Regions from separate parts of the Pantoea folii genome, predicted to be linked through region 3. Evidence: riboswitches for the same ligand, from Rfam matches in the RefSeq annotation. Region 3 holds a riboswitch; each other region holds the start of a gene.
What was found. A riboswitch is a leader RNA that binds a small molecule or an ion and turns the genes downstream of it on or off. The one in region 3 is predicted to bind thiamine pyrophosphate.
Positions count from the first base shown of each region.

Region 1 (4,270 bases), on a different contig from region 3:
GTAGGAAGGACGCAGCGCCAGCGCGCGGTCCAACTCGGCATCATCATGAGTCGATAACCCAAGACGCAAACCTGCCTGGCGGATAGCGTCCAGATTAGCCACGTCCAAATCTTCCTGACCAAGATGCACGCCATAGGCGTTATATTTAATCGCTAATCGCCAGTAATCGTTGATAAACAGGCGTGCACGATACTGCTTGCCCAGCGCAATTGCCTCGCGCACTGCGTCTTCTACTTCATGATCCTGGCAATCTTTGATGCGCAACTGGATGGTGCGAACGCCAGCCTCCAGTAAGCGTGCAATCCACTCTACGCTATCAACAACAGGGTACAGCCCCAGTTTCGGGGCCGTGGCTGGAAAGGCATCGGTCATACTTTTTCCTCTTTAAGGGCATCGGCGGCGTGATAAAGCTCGCCACCACGGCTGCGGAAGGCATCCGACATCTGCGCCATGCCAATTTCAATGGGCTGGGCTTCTGCCTGCTGGCGAGCAGCATATTCGCGCACTTCCTGGGTAATTTTCATCGAACAGAATTTTGGACCGCACATTGAGCAGAAGTGAGCCACTTTGCCCGATTCCTGCGGCAATGTCTCATCGTGATAAGCGCGTGCCGTATGCGGATCGAGCGCCAGATTGAACTGATCCTCCCAACGGAATTCAAAGCGTGCTTTCGACATGGCGTTATCACGGATCTGAGCGCCGGGATGGCCCTTAGCCAGATCGGCTGCATGCGCGGCGATCTTGTAGGTAATCAGCCCCTGCTTAACATCTTCTTTATTCGGCAAACCGAGGTGCTCTTTCGGTGTGACGTAGCACAGCATGGCGCAGCCAAACCAACCAATCATCGCGGCACCAATGCCGGAGGTAAAATGATCGTACCCGGGGGCGATATCGGTGGTCAGTGGGCCAAGCGTGTAAAACGGCGCTTCGTGACAGTGCTCTAACTGTTCGGTCATGTTGCGGCGGATCATCTGCATTGGCACATGGCCTGGACCTTCAATCATTACCTGCACATCGTATTCCCAGGCGATCTTGGTCAACTCACCTAAGGTATGCAACTCGGCAAACTGGGCTTCATCGTTGGCGTCCTGAATCGATCCCGGACGCAGGCCATCACCGAGTGAGAGCGCGACATCATAGGCGGCGCAGATTTCACAGATCTCGCGGAAATGCAGATAGAGGAAACTCTCTTGATGATGTGACAGGCACCATTTCGCCATGATCGAACCACCACGCGAGACAATACCGGTCAGACGATTAGCCGTCATCGGCACATAGCGCAGCAGCACACCAGCGTGAATAGTGAAGTAATCCACCCCCTGTTCTGCTTGCTCGAGCAGGGTATCGCGGAAAATCTCCCAGTTAAGGTCTTCCGCCACGCCATTCACTTTCTCCAGTGACTGATAAATGGGCACAGTACCAATCGGCACCGGGCTGTTTCGCAAAATCCACTCGCGCGTTTCATGGATATAGCGGCCTGTGGAGAGGTCCATCACGGTATCCGCCCCCCAGCGTGTTGACCACACCAGTTTCTCCACTTCCTCTTCGATCGATGAGCTCACCGCTGAGTTGCCTATATTGGCGTTCACCTTCACCAGAAAGTTACGGCCAATGATCATCGGCTCGGATTCGGGGTGATTAATATTGGAGGGTATGATAGCGCGGCCGCTGGCAACTTCCTGGCGCACAAATTCGGCGGTGATGTTTTCCGGCAGATTGGCACCAAAACTGTGGCCCGGGTGCTGTTGCAGTAGCACTTCACCACGAATACGTTCGCGGCCCATGTTTTCTCGCACCGCAATAAATTCCATCTCGGGTGTAATCATGCCCTGACGTGCGTAATGCAGCTGTGTGACGCAGCGGCCAGCTTTGGCACGACGCGGCTGCGGTAACTGCTCGAAGCGCAGGTGATCCAGCCCTTCATCGGCTAAGCGTTGCTGAGTGTATTGCGAACTCAACTGGTGGATCGCTTCGCTGTCATCGCGTTCAGCGATCCAGTTTTCACGCAATCGGTCTAATCCCCGATGCACATCAATGGTGGCCGCGGGGTCGCCATAAGCACCTGCCGTGTCATATACCGGCACTGGTTCGTTGTGCTCATACTGTGGATTCTCTTTTGTGCCACCGATGTGTGTAGGGCTAAGCTGGATTTCGCGCATCGGCACACGGATATCCGCTCGGCTGCCGGTAATCCAGATACGTTTTGAATTGGGGAAAGCGGTGCCTTGCAGCGAATCGATAAATTCCTGCGCTTGTGCACGTTGTTCACGACGAGAAGTTTTAGCAACAGACATAGCAAATTTCCTGAATTAAGGGGAAGTTGCTTGTCCAGAGTTCGGAAGGAGTAACAGGGACGATGCCGGGCGCCAACACGCATCGCTCTGTGAATGTCTACTCTTGTTCCCTTCGCAGGTACTAACCTGATCAGGTTCCGCGGATCCCGAATAAACGGTCTCAGCCCCTTAGGGCACTCCGACAAGGTTGAATTTTACGATATAAGCTACTTTGCTTGCCATTTCACGTTTGGGCAGTGCTCGTGTCCGTCACGTACTACGTGTACGCTCCGGCCACTGCGCGCTGTCCGAGCGTGAACTGGCTGCGCACGCTACGCTTATATCGCAAAATTTGACTCTAGATTGCTTTAAAGAGACGCATAAAAACGTGAATAGGCCTCAATAAAAAAGCCCATTCAGCATAAGAGGGCTTTTTCGGAATAACAAGTTTTTTACATGGGGCCGAAGTTAAGCGGGGCGAGCCATGCTGCTTTCATTGGCGACCGGTGGGCGCGCCAGCTGGTTATCCCAGGCGAGTTGCACCAGCTTATCTTCCAGCGTGAAGCGTGACTCCAGCACTTCACCCACTTCGGATAACGCCTTCTGGAATTCTACGCAGTTATCGTCGTTGATGGCCTGCTGCAGATGGCTGTCATACAGTTGCATCATGCGATCGGTATTCGCTTCCAGAGCGGGATAGAGTTGGGCTGCCGCAATGAGTGGGCTATCGCCTTCCATCTCACTGATAATGCGTTCATAAATACTGAAATGACCGGTTGAGAGGTAATCTACCAGGCCGTGACAAAACGCATCCAGCGCCTGTTCATCCAGGGCACTGAGCGCCTCTTTGTTTGGCTTGATGCCAATTAATGCGTAATAGCTGACAAGCAACTGTCGGCGCGCGCGCAGCCACGCATCAACAAGTTCATTACCGCCACTTACACGCCTGGCCAGGTCATCTAACTGGGTAAGCATATGGGGCTCCGGGTGAGTTATAGTTATCCATTCCACACTTAACATCAGGATTTCAGCGTGCCATTTGACGCTAAGGACAACGAATAAGATGCAACGTGAGATCTCAAGCGTAGACGCTGGCTGGTGGATTGTCAGCCATGAACAAAAACTTTGGTTACCGCAAGGTGAACTGCCGCATGGCTTATCCGGCGATTTTGGCCTGACTGGAAAAACCGCGATTTTGATTGGCGAATGGCAGGCGGAGAATGTCTGGCTGATACGTGAATCACGACCTGACAATATGGGCTCTGTTCGCCAGCTTATCGACGAAGATGTTGGGCTTTTTCAGATGGTTGGGCGTGGAGTTCAACTCGCCGAATTCTACCGCTCACACCGCTGGTGTGGCTACTGCGGCCACGAAATGCACCTCAGTAAGCGCGAGTTTGCCTGTCTGTGTCACCACTGTCGCGAACGCTATTACCCGCAAATCGCGCCGTGCATTATCGTGGCGATTCGCCGGGGGGAGGAGATTCTGCTGGCCAACCATGCGCGTCATCGCAACAGCATTTACACAGTATTAGCTGGCTTTGTTGAGGTCGGGGAGACGCTGGAGCAGGCCGTCGCGCGTGAAGTGATGGAAGAGAGCAACGTCCGGGTTAAAAATGTCCGCTACGTCACCTCGCAGCCCTGGCCGTTCCCGCATTCATTAATGATGGCGTTTATGGCCGAATATGAGGGCGGTGAGTTGCAGCATGATGGCAAAGAGTTGCTGGATGCCGGCTGGTATCGCTATGACGATTTGCCCTTGTTACCGCCACCGGGCACGGTGGCACGGCGGTTGATTGAAGATACCGTTGCCCTGTGTCGCGCCAGCGCGCCGTGAAAATGCTACACTGGCGGCCTTAGCATGAGAGAGCCCATTATGAGTGAACTGAAGAACGATCGTTATCTGCGTGCCCTGTTACGTCAGCCGGTGGATGTCACCCCTGTATGGATGATGCGACAAGCCGGGCGTTATTTGCCGGAGTACAAAGCCACGCGTG
Region 1 is NZ_JBWXON010000032.1:6,869-11,138, reverse strand. Features, by position in the region: gene thiE (thiamine phosphate synthase) at 1-372, opposite strand, end outside; gene thiC (phosphomethylpyrimidine synthase ThiC) at 369-2,294, opposite strand; TPP riboswitch at 2,385-2,485, opposite strand; gene AC1MDE_RS25115 (Rsd/AlgQ family anti-sigma factor) at 2,742-3,248, opposite strand; gene nudC (NAD(+) diphosphatase) at 3,337-4,110, shown strand; gene hemE (uroporphyrinogen decarboxylase) at 4,150-4,270, shown strand, end outside.
Region 1: it holds a riboswitch for thiamine pyrophosphate, as region 3 does, so the genes downstream of both, thiC (phosphomethylpyrimidine synthase ThiC) here and thiB (thiamine ABC transporter substrate binding subunit) in region 3, are expected to answer to the same signal.

Region 2 (4,270 bases), on a different contig from region 3:
TTAATCGCCGTTCTGCTGCCCTACCACCACTGATGGAAATGGTGCACCGGACCAATGCCCTTGCCGACTTCCAGCGAGTCCGCGTGCTGCAAGGCCTGCTGCAGCCAGGCTTTGGCTTCGGTGACTGTATCCGCCCAGTTATCGTGGCGTGGACGCAGTGCCGCTAAAGCCGCTGACAGCGAACAACCGGTGCCGTGGGTATGGCGCGTATTGACGCGTGGTGCGGTAAAGCGCTGACGGCCCGCGCGGGTGATTAGCCAATCCGGGCTTTCGGCATCACTGAGATGTCCGCCTTTCATCAATACCGCTTCACAACCGAGATCCAGCAGCGCATCGCCCTGCATCAGCATGGTTTTCTCATCCTGCGCCATATCACGGCCCAGTAGCGCAGCCGCTTCCGGCAAATTGGGGGTGATCAACGACACCTGCGGCAGCAGCAGTTCACGCACGCTGGCGACCGCATCCGGCGACAGCAGCGGATCGCCACTCTTGGCAATCATCACCGTATCCAGCACCACAAACGGCAGTCTGGCGCGTTTCAGCCGCTCGGCCACCACTTCGACAATCGCTGTTTCCGACAGCATGCCGATTTTGGCGGCATCGATACGCACATCATCCAGCACCGAATCCAATTGCGCCCCAACGAATTCGGGTTCAATGCGATACACCGACTGTACGCCGCAGGTGTTCTGCGCCACCAGCGCGGTAATCACACTGGTGCCATACGCACCCAGCGCGGAGAAGGCTTTGAGATCGGCCTGAATGCCCGCGCCGCCGCTCGGGTCAGTGCCTGCAATGGTCAACGCGTTGATGCGTTTCATATGGCAACCTCCAGCGTCCAGAGGTTATCGAGGAAAGCCGCGACAAAGCTGCCTGGCCCCTGAACAGCACGCGCCGCCTGCTCGCCTGCCAGCGACATCACGCGACATGCCGCCGCCACATGCTGCAAGCGGTCGCCTGGTAAGCTGCTGAAGGCCGCGACCACGGCGGAAAGCGCGCAGCCGGTGCCGACCACGCGCGTCATCAGCGGGCTCCCGCCTGGAATAGCCAGTGTGCGTTTGCCATCAGTGACGTAGTCGACTTCGCCGGTGACCGCCACCAGCGTGTGGTAATCCTGTGCCAACTGTTGCGCCCCGCTGAGTGCGGCATCGGCCTGATGCACGCTGTCCACGCCGCGTCCGCCCGCAGCCTGGTTAGCCAGCGCGAGGATTTCCGAGGCGTTGCCACGAATCGCGGCGGGATGCAGGCTCAGCAACTGCTGGCAGAATTCGGTACGGAATGAGAGTGCGCCAACCGCGACCGGATCGAGCGTCCAGGGCGTACCGACTTTAGAAGCGGACTGTACCGCTGCCAGCATCGCATCGCGACGGTCGCGGGTTAAGGTGCCGACGTTGATCAGCAGCGCATCGGCAAAACTCACGAACTGCGCGGCTTCCTCGGCATCGATCACCATCGCGGGAGAGGCTTGCAAAGCCAGCAGCACATTGGCGGTAAAGGTTTGCACCACGTCATTGGTCATGCAGTGCACCAGCGGTGCCTGCTGACGCAGCAGCTGCAGAGATTGCGCGAATTGCGCGGGGGTAAGAAGGTCAGGCTGTGTCATAAAACTCCCAACCGGCGATCAAGAAGGCGAATGCGGTCAGGCATCTGACTTCCCTACGCTGGCATTATCCAGATCAGGTCAGCGGGTGTATCTCAGCCCTGTTTAACAGGGGCACCCCGAGTCATGGCATGGTGAACATGCCGCATACAGGATAAGGCGAGCGTGAAGGATTGTAAATCGTGGTCGTTTGAAGGATGCTGAAAACGGCACTAAATCAAAATAGTTAAAATAATTCGACAGGCTAAATATTAAAAAGAGCCGTTTCGATCAATTATCATCATTAATTAACTCTCTTCTGAATTTTCCAGATTTATTCTAATCACTGAAAAATCGACTAATCAACACGCGCCTTCGTATTCATTGATGCACATCAACGCCCTGCCAGGCGTAGCAAGGCCTAATCCCCCTCCGGACTTGAAGAGAGTCACTGCCTATCCAATTCCGGAATCGATAATGATCTCAAAATTATTCAGCTTTATTCCGCACGCCCATAAATGGCACGACATTCGAATTTCGCGCAAAGGGGCTATTTGCCCTTCCGGTCGCCACTATTTTTCCACCCATGTTGAAGCTCGATGTAAAAGTTGCGGCGAACGTTTGCATAAAGTTTATTACCGCGACGTGAGCGATGCGGAAGCACGCCGTTGGTTGGGATGAAAAACAGGCAAAAAAAAGCCCCGTAACATCCGTTACGGGGCGGCTGCGTGGCTATCGCAATAAAACTTATTCAGCCGGTTGGGTGCGGATCAGGTAATCGAACGCGCTGAGTGAGGCTTTCGCGCCTTCACCGCTGGCGATGATGATCTGCTTGTACGGCACCGTGGTGCAGTCACCCGCTGCGAACACGCCTTTCAGGCTGGTTTCGCATTTGGCGTCGATGATGATCTCGCCCATCTTATTACGTTCTACCGCGCCTTCCAGGAAGGTGGTGTTCGGCAACAGACCAATCTGCACGAAGATGCCGCTCAGCGCGATCTCGTGGCTGGTCTGGTTGTTACGGTCGATGTAGCTCAACCCGGTCACTTTGCTGCCGTCGCCTTTCACTTCGGTGGTCTGCGCATTCAGAATCACATCGACGTTTTTCAGGCTGCGCAGTTTGTCCTGCAGCACTTTGTCGGCGCGCATTTCGCTGGCGAATTCCAGCAGCGTCACGTGCTCAACCAGACCTGCGAGGTCGATAGCCGCTTCAACGCCGGAGTTACCGCCGCCGATCACCGCCGTGCGCTTGCCTTTGAACAGCGGGCCATCGCAGTGTGGGCAGTAAGTCACGCCTTTGGTGCGATACTGCTCTTCACCCGGCACGCCCATGTTGCGCCAGCGTGCGCCGGTGGCAATGATGATGCTGCGTGATTTCAGGACTGCGCCAGACGCGGTTTCAATCGCGTGCAGACCGCCCTCTTTCGCCGCAGGAATCAGCTTAATGGCGCTCTGGGTGTCGATGACGTCAACATCGTAATCATCGACGTGGGCACGCAGTGAACCGGCCAACTTCGCGCCTTCGGTTTTCTGTACGGAGATGTAGTTTTCGATGTCCACGGTGTCTAGCACCTGGCCACCAAAACGCTCGCCCATCAGGCCAGTGCGGATACCTTTACGTGCGGAGTAAATCGCTGCCGCTGCGCCCGCTGGGCCGCTGCCGACGATCAGCACTTCATAGGCGTCACGCTTGTTCAGCTCTTCTGCTGCACGTTTCTCAGCGTTGGTGTCCACTTTGCCAACGATTTCTGCCAGGCTCAGACGGCCCTGACCGAACTCTTTGCCGTTCAGAAATACCGCTGGAACGCCCATCACGTTACGTTCGGCGATTTCGTTCTGGAACATGCCACCGTCAATGGCGGTGTGGCTGATGCGTGGGTTCAGCACTGCCATCAGGTTCAGCGCCTGTACCACGTCAGGACAGTTGTGGCATGACAGCGAGTAATAGGTTTCGAAATGCAGGTCGGTGTCCAGAGCAACCACTTGCTCCAGCAGGCTCTGCGACTCTTTCGAAGGGTGTCCACCGGTCTGCAGCAGGGCCAGCACCAGTGACGTAAATTCGTGACCCATTGGCGAACCGGCGAAGCGTGGGCCGCTCTGGCTGCCTGGGTTAGTGATCAGGAAAGAGGGTTTACGAACCGGACGATCATTCTCTTCACGAAAGCTGACTTTTTCTGACAAGCTCGCGATATCGGCTAACAGAGAACGGATCTCCGCAGATTTAGCGCCATCATCCAGTGTGGCAATCAACTCAACCGGTTTCGTTAATTTCTCAAGGTAAGCCTTGAGCTGTGTTTTTAAATTGGTATCGAGCATAGTGAGTTCCTGTCAAGAAAATCGGGTGCCGTAGCACCCGATTGAGAAAGATCGAATGGCTGGGTGTTGCTTAGATTTTGCCAACCAGGTCCAGAGATGGAGCCAGTGTTGCTTCGCCTTCTTTCCATTTAGCTGGGCAAACTTCACCTGGGTGAGAAGCCACATACTGAGCCGCTTTGATTTTGCGGATCAGGTCAGATGCGTCACGGCCAATGCCTTCAGCGGTGATTTCGATAGCCTGGATGATGCCCTGTGGGTCAACAATGAAGGTACCGCGATCTGCCAGACCTTCGTCTTCGCGCATGATTTCGAAGTTACGGGTCAGTGCGCCAGTTGGGTCGCCGATCATCGCGTATTTGATTTTTGCGATGGTTT
Region 2 is NZ_JBWXON010000021.1:8,505-12,774, forward strand. Features, by position in the region: gene thiD (bifunctional hydroxymethylpyrimidine kinase/phosphomethylpyrimidine kinase) at 21-821, opposite strand; gene thiM (hydroxyethylthiazole kinase) at 818-1,603, opposite strand; TPP riboswitch at 1,637-1,732, opposite strand; gene ahpF (alkyl hydroperoxide reductase subunit F) at 2,327-3,895, opposite strand; gene ahpC (alkyl hydroperoxide reductase subunit C) at 3,966-4,270, opposite strand, start outside.
Region 2: it holds a riboswitch for thiamine pyrophosphate, as region 3 does, so the genes downstream of both, thiM (hydroxyethylthiazole kinase) here and thiB (thiamine ABC transporter substrate binding subunit) in region 3, are expected to answer to the same signal.

Region 3 (4,270 bases):
TGACGCGAATAAATGAGGAAAAGGGGGAAATCGAAGCGGATATCGCCCATCACTGGCAACAAACCTCCCCACTCCATTGGCGTTTCTTTTTACGACCCGCGATTCGCTTCCACCACGGCCGCGAACTGGAGATGGAAGACATCATCGCTTCACTGGAACGTGTACGCAGTCAGCCGCTGTTCTCGCATATCGACAAACTGCACTCTCCCGCGCCCTGGACGCTGGATATTCATCTGTCACAGCCCGATAGCTGGCTGCCGTGGCTATTGGCCAGCGTCAGCGCGATGATCCTGCCGCGCGAATGGCCGACGTTGCGCCATTTCGCCCGTCAACCCATCGGCACTGGTCCGTACAGCGTGGTACGCAACCAGCAGACGCAGCTGAAAATCGCCGCCTTTGATGACTATTTTGGCTATCGCGCTCTGATTGATGACGTGTCGATTTGGGTGCTGCCGGAAATCAGCGACGAGCTGGTGTATGCCGGCGTGAAGCTGCAGGGGGAAACCGCCGATGAGAAATCCGAAGAGAGCCGTCTGGAAGAAGGCTGCTATTTCCTGCTGTTCGACCAGCGCTCAGAGCGTGGTAAGGATGCCCATTTTCGACGCTGGGTGAGCTATCTGCTTAACCCGATTGCCCTGCTCAACCATGCGGGTGTGGGCTATCAGCGCTACTGGTTCCCTGCATACGGTTTCTTACCGCGCTGGCATCATCGCCGCGATCTCACCCCAGCCGAAAAGCCCGATGGACTCACGCAACTGACCATCAGCTGGTACAGCCATCATGTCGAGCATGAAGGCATTGCTAACGCCCTGCGCCCGCTGCTGGCTGAACAGGGCGTTGAGCTGATCACGCGCGAGCTGAGCTACGAAGAGTGGTTCGAAGGTGAAGGAGAGAGTGACATCTGGCTCGGCAGCGTCAACTTCACTCTGCCGCTCGACTACGCACTGTTTGCGCAGCTCTACGAATTGCCGCTCATGCATCACTGCGTTCCGATTGACTGGCACGCAGATGCACAACAGTGGCGACAGAAAGCCTTGCCTCTGGCCGAGTGGAGCAAACAGTTGGTGAACAGCGACTTTGTTCATCCGCTCTTCCATCACTGGTTACTGCTGGAAGGCCAGCGCAGTATGCGCGGTGTGCGGCTCAACACGCTCGGCTGGTTTGACTTTAAATCGGCCTGGTTTGCACCACCGGAGCTGTGACACTTTCGCGCTGTCACAGAAGTGTCTAAAATAAGCCGTTCTCAACGGGGTGCCCTGGTATTGGGCTGAGAGAAACCCGTCGAACCTGATCCGGCTCATACCGGCGTAGGGATTTGAGATGAGCGATAACTCAGATCCTTTGCGACTCAACTTTATCTTCTCCTCAAGGAGCGCAAAGTGTTAAACAAAGTCTTGCCCGTGTTGCTGTTGATCTCTGCCCCGGCGTTGGCTGCCAAGCCTGTTCTTACCGTTTACACCTACGACTCGTTCTCTGCAGATTGGGGCCCCGGCCCTGCCGTTAAAAAAGCCTTTGAAGCCGAGTGCGGCTGCGAACTGAACTATGTGGCGCTGGAAGATGGCGTGTCGCTGCTCAACCGCGTGCGGATGGAAGGCAAAAACAGCAAAGCCGATGTGGTGCTGGGCCTCGATAACAACCTCGTGCAAGCCGCCGAAAAAACCGGCCTGTTCGCAAAAAGCACCGTCGACACCAGTAAATTGCAACTGCCTGATAGCTGGCATAACGACACCTTCGTTCCGTTCGATTACGGCTACTTCGCCTTCGTCTACGATAAAAACAAGCTGAAGAACCCACCGAAAAGCCTGAAAGAACTGGTTGAAAGCCCGGAAAAGTGGCGTGTGATCTATGAAGATCCACGCACCAGCACACCGGGATTAGGCCTGCTGCTGTGGATGCAAAAAGTGTATGGCGATAAAGCACCTGACGCCTGGCAGAAGCTGGCACAGAAAACGGTCACCGTCACTAAGGGCTGGAGCGAAGCCTATGGCCTGTTCCTGAAAGGCGAAGGCGATCTGGTGCTGAGTTACACCACCTCTCCGGCATATCACATCATCGAAGAGAAGAAAGATAACTACGCCGCTGCGCCGTTTAGCGAAGGCCATTATCTGCAAGTGGAAGTCGCTGCACAGCTCGCTAGCAGCAAACAGCCCAAACTGGCGCAGCAGTTTATGCAATTTATGGTGTCGCCAGCTTTCCAGCAGACCATTCCGACTGGCAACTGGATGTATCCGGTGATCAAAAGCGATCTGCCTACCGGTTATCAGTCACTGACCGTGCCGGCGAATGCGCTGCAATACAGCTCAGCCGAAGTGGCCGATCATCGCGCGGACTGGATTCGCACCTGGCAACAAGCCGTTAGCCGTTAATGCCAGCCTGGTTAATTCCTGGAAGTGCCGTTGCGCTGCTATTGTGCGCAGTGGCACTGCTGGCGTTTGGCGCCTTAGTGATGGCGGCGCCGGTCACTGACTGGCGCGCTCTGCTGTCAGACAGTTATCTGCACCACGTCCTGGCCTTCTCGTTTGAGCAGGCGCTTTTATCTGCCCTGCTCTCGGTGCTGCCGTCGATTCTGCTGGCACGCGCGTTGTATCGTCGCCGCTTTCCGGGACGTAATCTGCTGCTGCGCCTGTGTGCCATGACGCTGGTATTGCCGGTTTTAGTGGCCGTATTTGGTTTGCTCAGTGTTTACGGTCGCAGCGGCTGGCTGGCGCACCTCTGCAGCCTGCCTGGCATTGATTACACCTTCTCGCCCTATGGCTTGCAGGGCATTTTACTGGCACATGTGTTCTTCAATCTGCCGCTTGCCACCCGCATGCTGTTGCAGGCATTGGAAAGCATTCCTGGCGAGCAGCGCCAGTTAGCCGCCCAGCTTGGCCTGCGCGGCTGGAATCTGTTTCGTTTGGTCGAGTGGCCATGGTTGCGACGTCAGATCCTGCCCACCGCAGCCCTAATTTTTATGCTGTGCTTCGCCAGCTTTGCCACGGTACTGGCATTGGGCGGTGGACCGCGCGCCACCACGTTAGAGCTAGCGATTTATCAGGCGCTGAGTTTTGATTACGATCCCAGTCGTGCGGCGCTACTGGCACTGTTACAACTCGGATGCTGTTTGCTGCTGGTGCTGCTCAGCCAACGTTTCAGTAAAGCCATCCCTACCGGCAGCCAAAATATTCGTGGCTGGCGTGACCCGCAGGATTGCTGGCATGCCCGGATCGGCGACACGCTACTGATTGTCTGTGCGCTACTGCTGTTGCTGCCGCCGCTCGCTGCGGTGATCGTTGATGGCTTGCGCGGTGGTGTTGCAGGTGCCCTGCAACAGCCCGCGTTATGGCAAGCGACCTTCACCTCACTGCGCATCGCCATCGGCGCCGGATTGCTGTGCGTGGTGCTGACCATCATGTTGCTATGGAGCAGTCGCGAGCTGCGTCAGCGTCAGCGCAAAGTTGCGGCACAGGCAATGGAGCTAAGCGGTATGCTGATCCTGGCGATGCCCGGCATCGTGCTGGCCAGCGGCTTTTTCCTGCTGTTCAACGCCACCATCGGCCTGCCGCAGCGCGCCGATGGCTTAGTGATTTTCACCAATGCGCTGATTGCCATCCCCTATGCGATGAAGGTACTGGAGAACCCGATGCGCGATATCAGCGCTCGCTACACCCCGCTCTGCGCATCACTGGGCATTGCTGGTATTAATCGCCTGAAACTGATTGAACTGCGCGCGCTGAAGCGGCCCATTGCACAAGCGCTGGCGTTTGCCTGCGTGCTGTCGATTGGTGATTTCGGCGTGGTGGCCCTGTTTGGCAGCGCCGATTTCCGCACGCTACCGTTCTATCTGTTCCAGCAAATTGGTGCCTATCGCGGCGCAGACGGTGCCGTAACCGCACTGCTGCTGTTATCGCTGTGCCTGTTACTCTTTACCCTGATGGAAAAACTGCCGGGTCGTCATGCTGACACTGAATAATCTCACTTACCTTTACCAGCATCTGCCAATGCGCTTCCGTTTTGAAGCCCAGGCGGGTGAACGTCTGGCAATCCTTGGTCCCAGCGGCGCAGGCAAAAGCACCTTGCTCAGTCTGATCGGCGGTTTTTTGCCAGTGAGCCAGGGAACCCTGATAATGAATGGCGTCGATCATACGCGCAGCGTGCCGTCGGCGCGGCCGGTGTCGATGCTGTTTCAGGAAAACAACCTCTTCCCACACCTGACGGTGCAGCAAAATATGGGATTAGGCTTGCATCCAGGCTTGAAACTGACGCGGGAACAGCAGCAACAGCTGGCCAC
Region 3 is NZ_JBWXON010000009.1:48,384-52,653, reverse strand. Features, by position in the region: gene sgrR (HTH-type transcriptional regulator SgrR) at 1-1,202, shown strand, start outside; TPP riboswitch at 1,238-1,332, shown strand; gene thiB (thiamine ABC transporter substrate binding subunit) at 1,380-2,366, shown strand; gene thiP (thiamine/thiamine pyrophosphate ABC transporter permease ThiP) at 2,366-3,952, shown strand; gene thiQ (thiamine ABC transporter ATP-binding protein ThiQ) at 3,936-4,270, shown strand, end outside.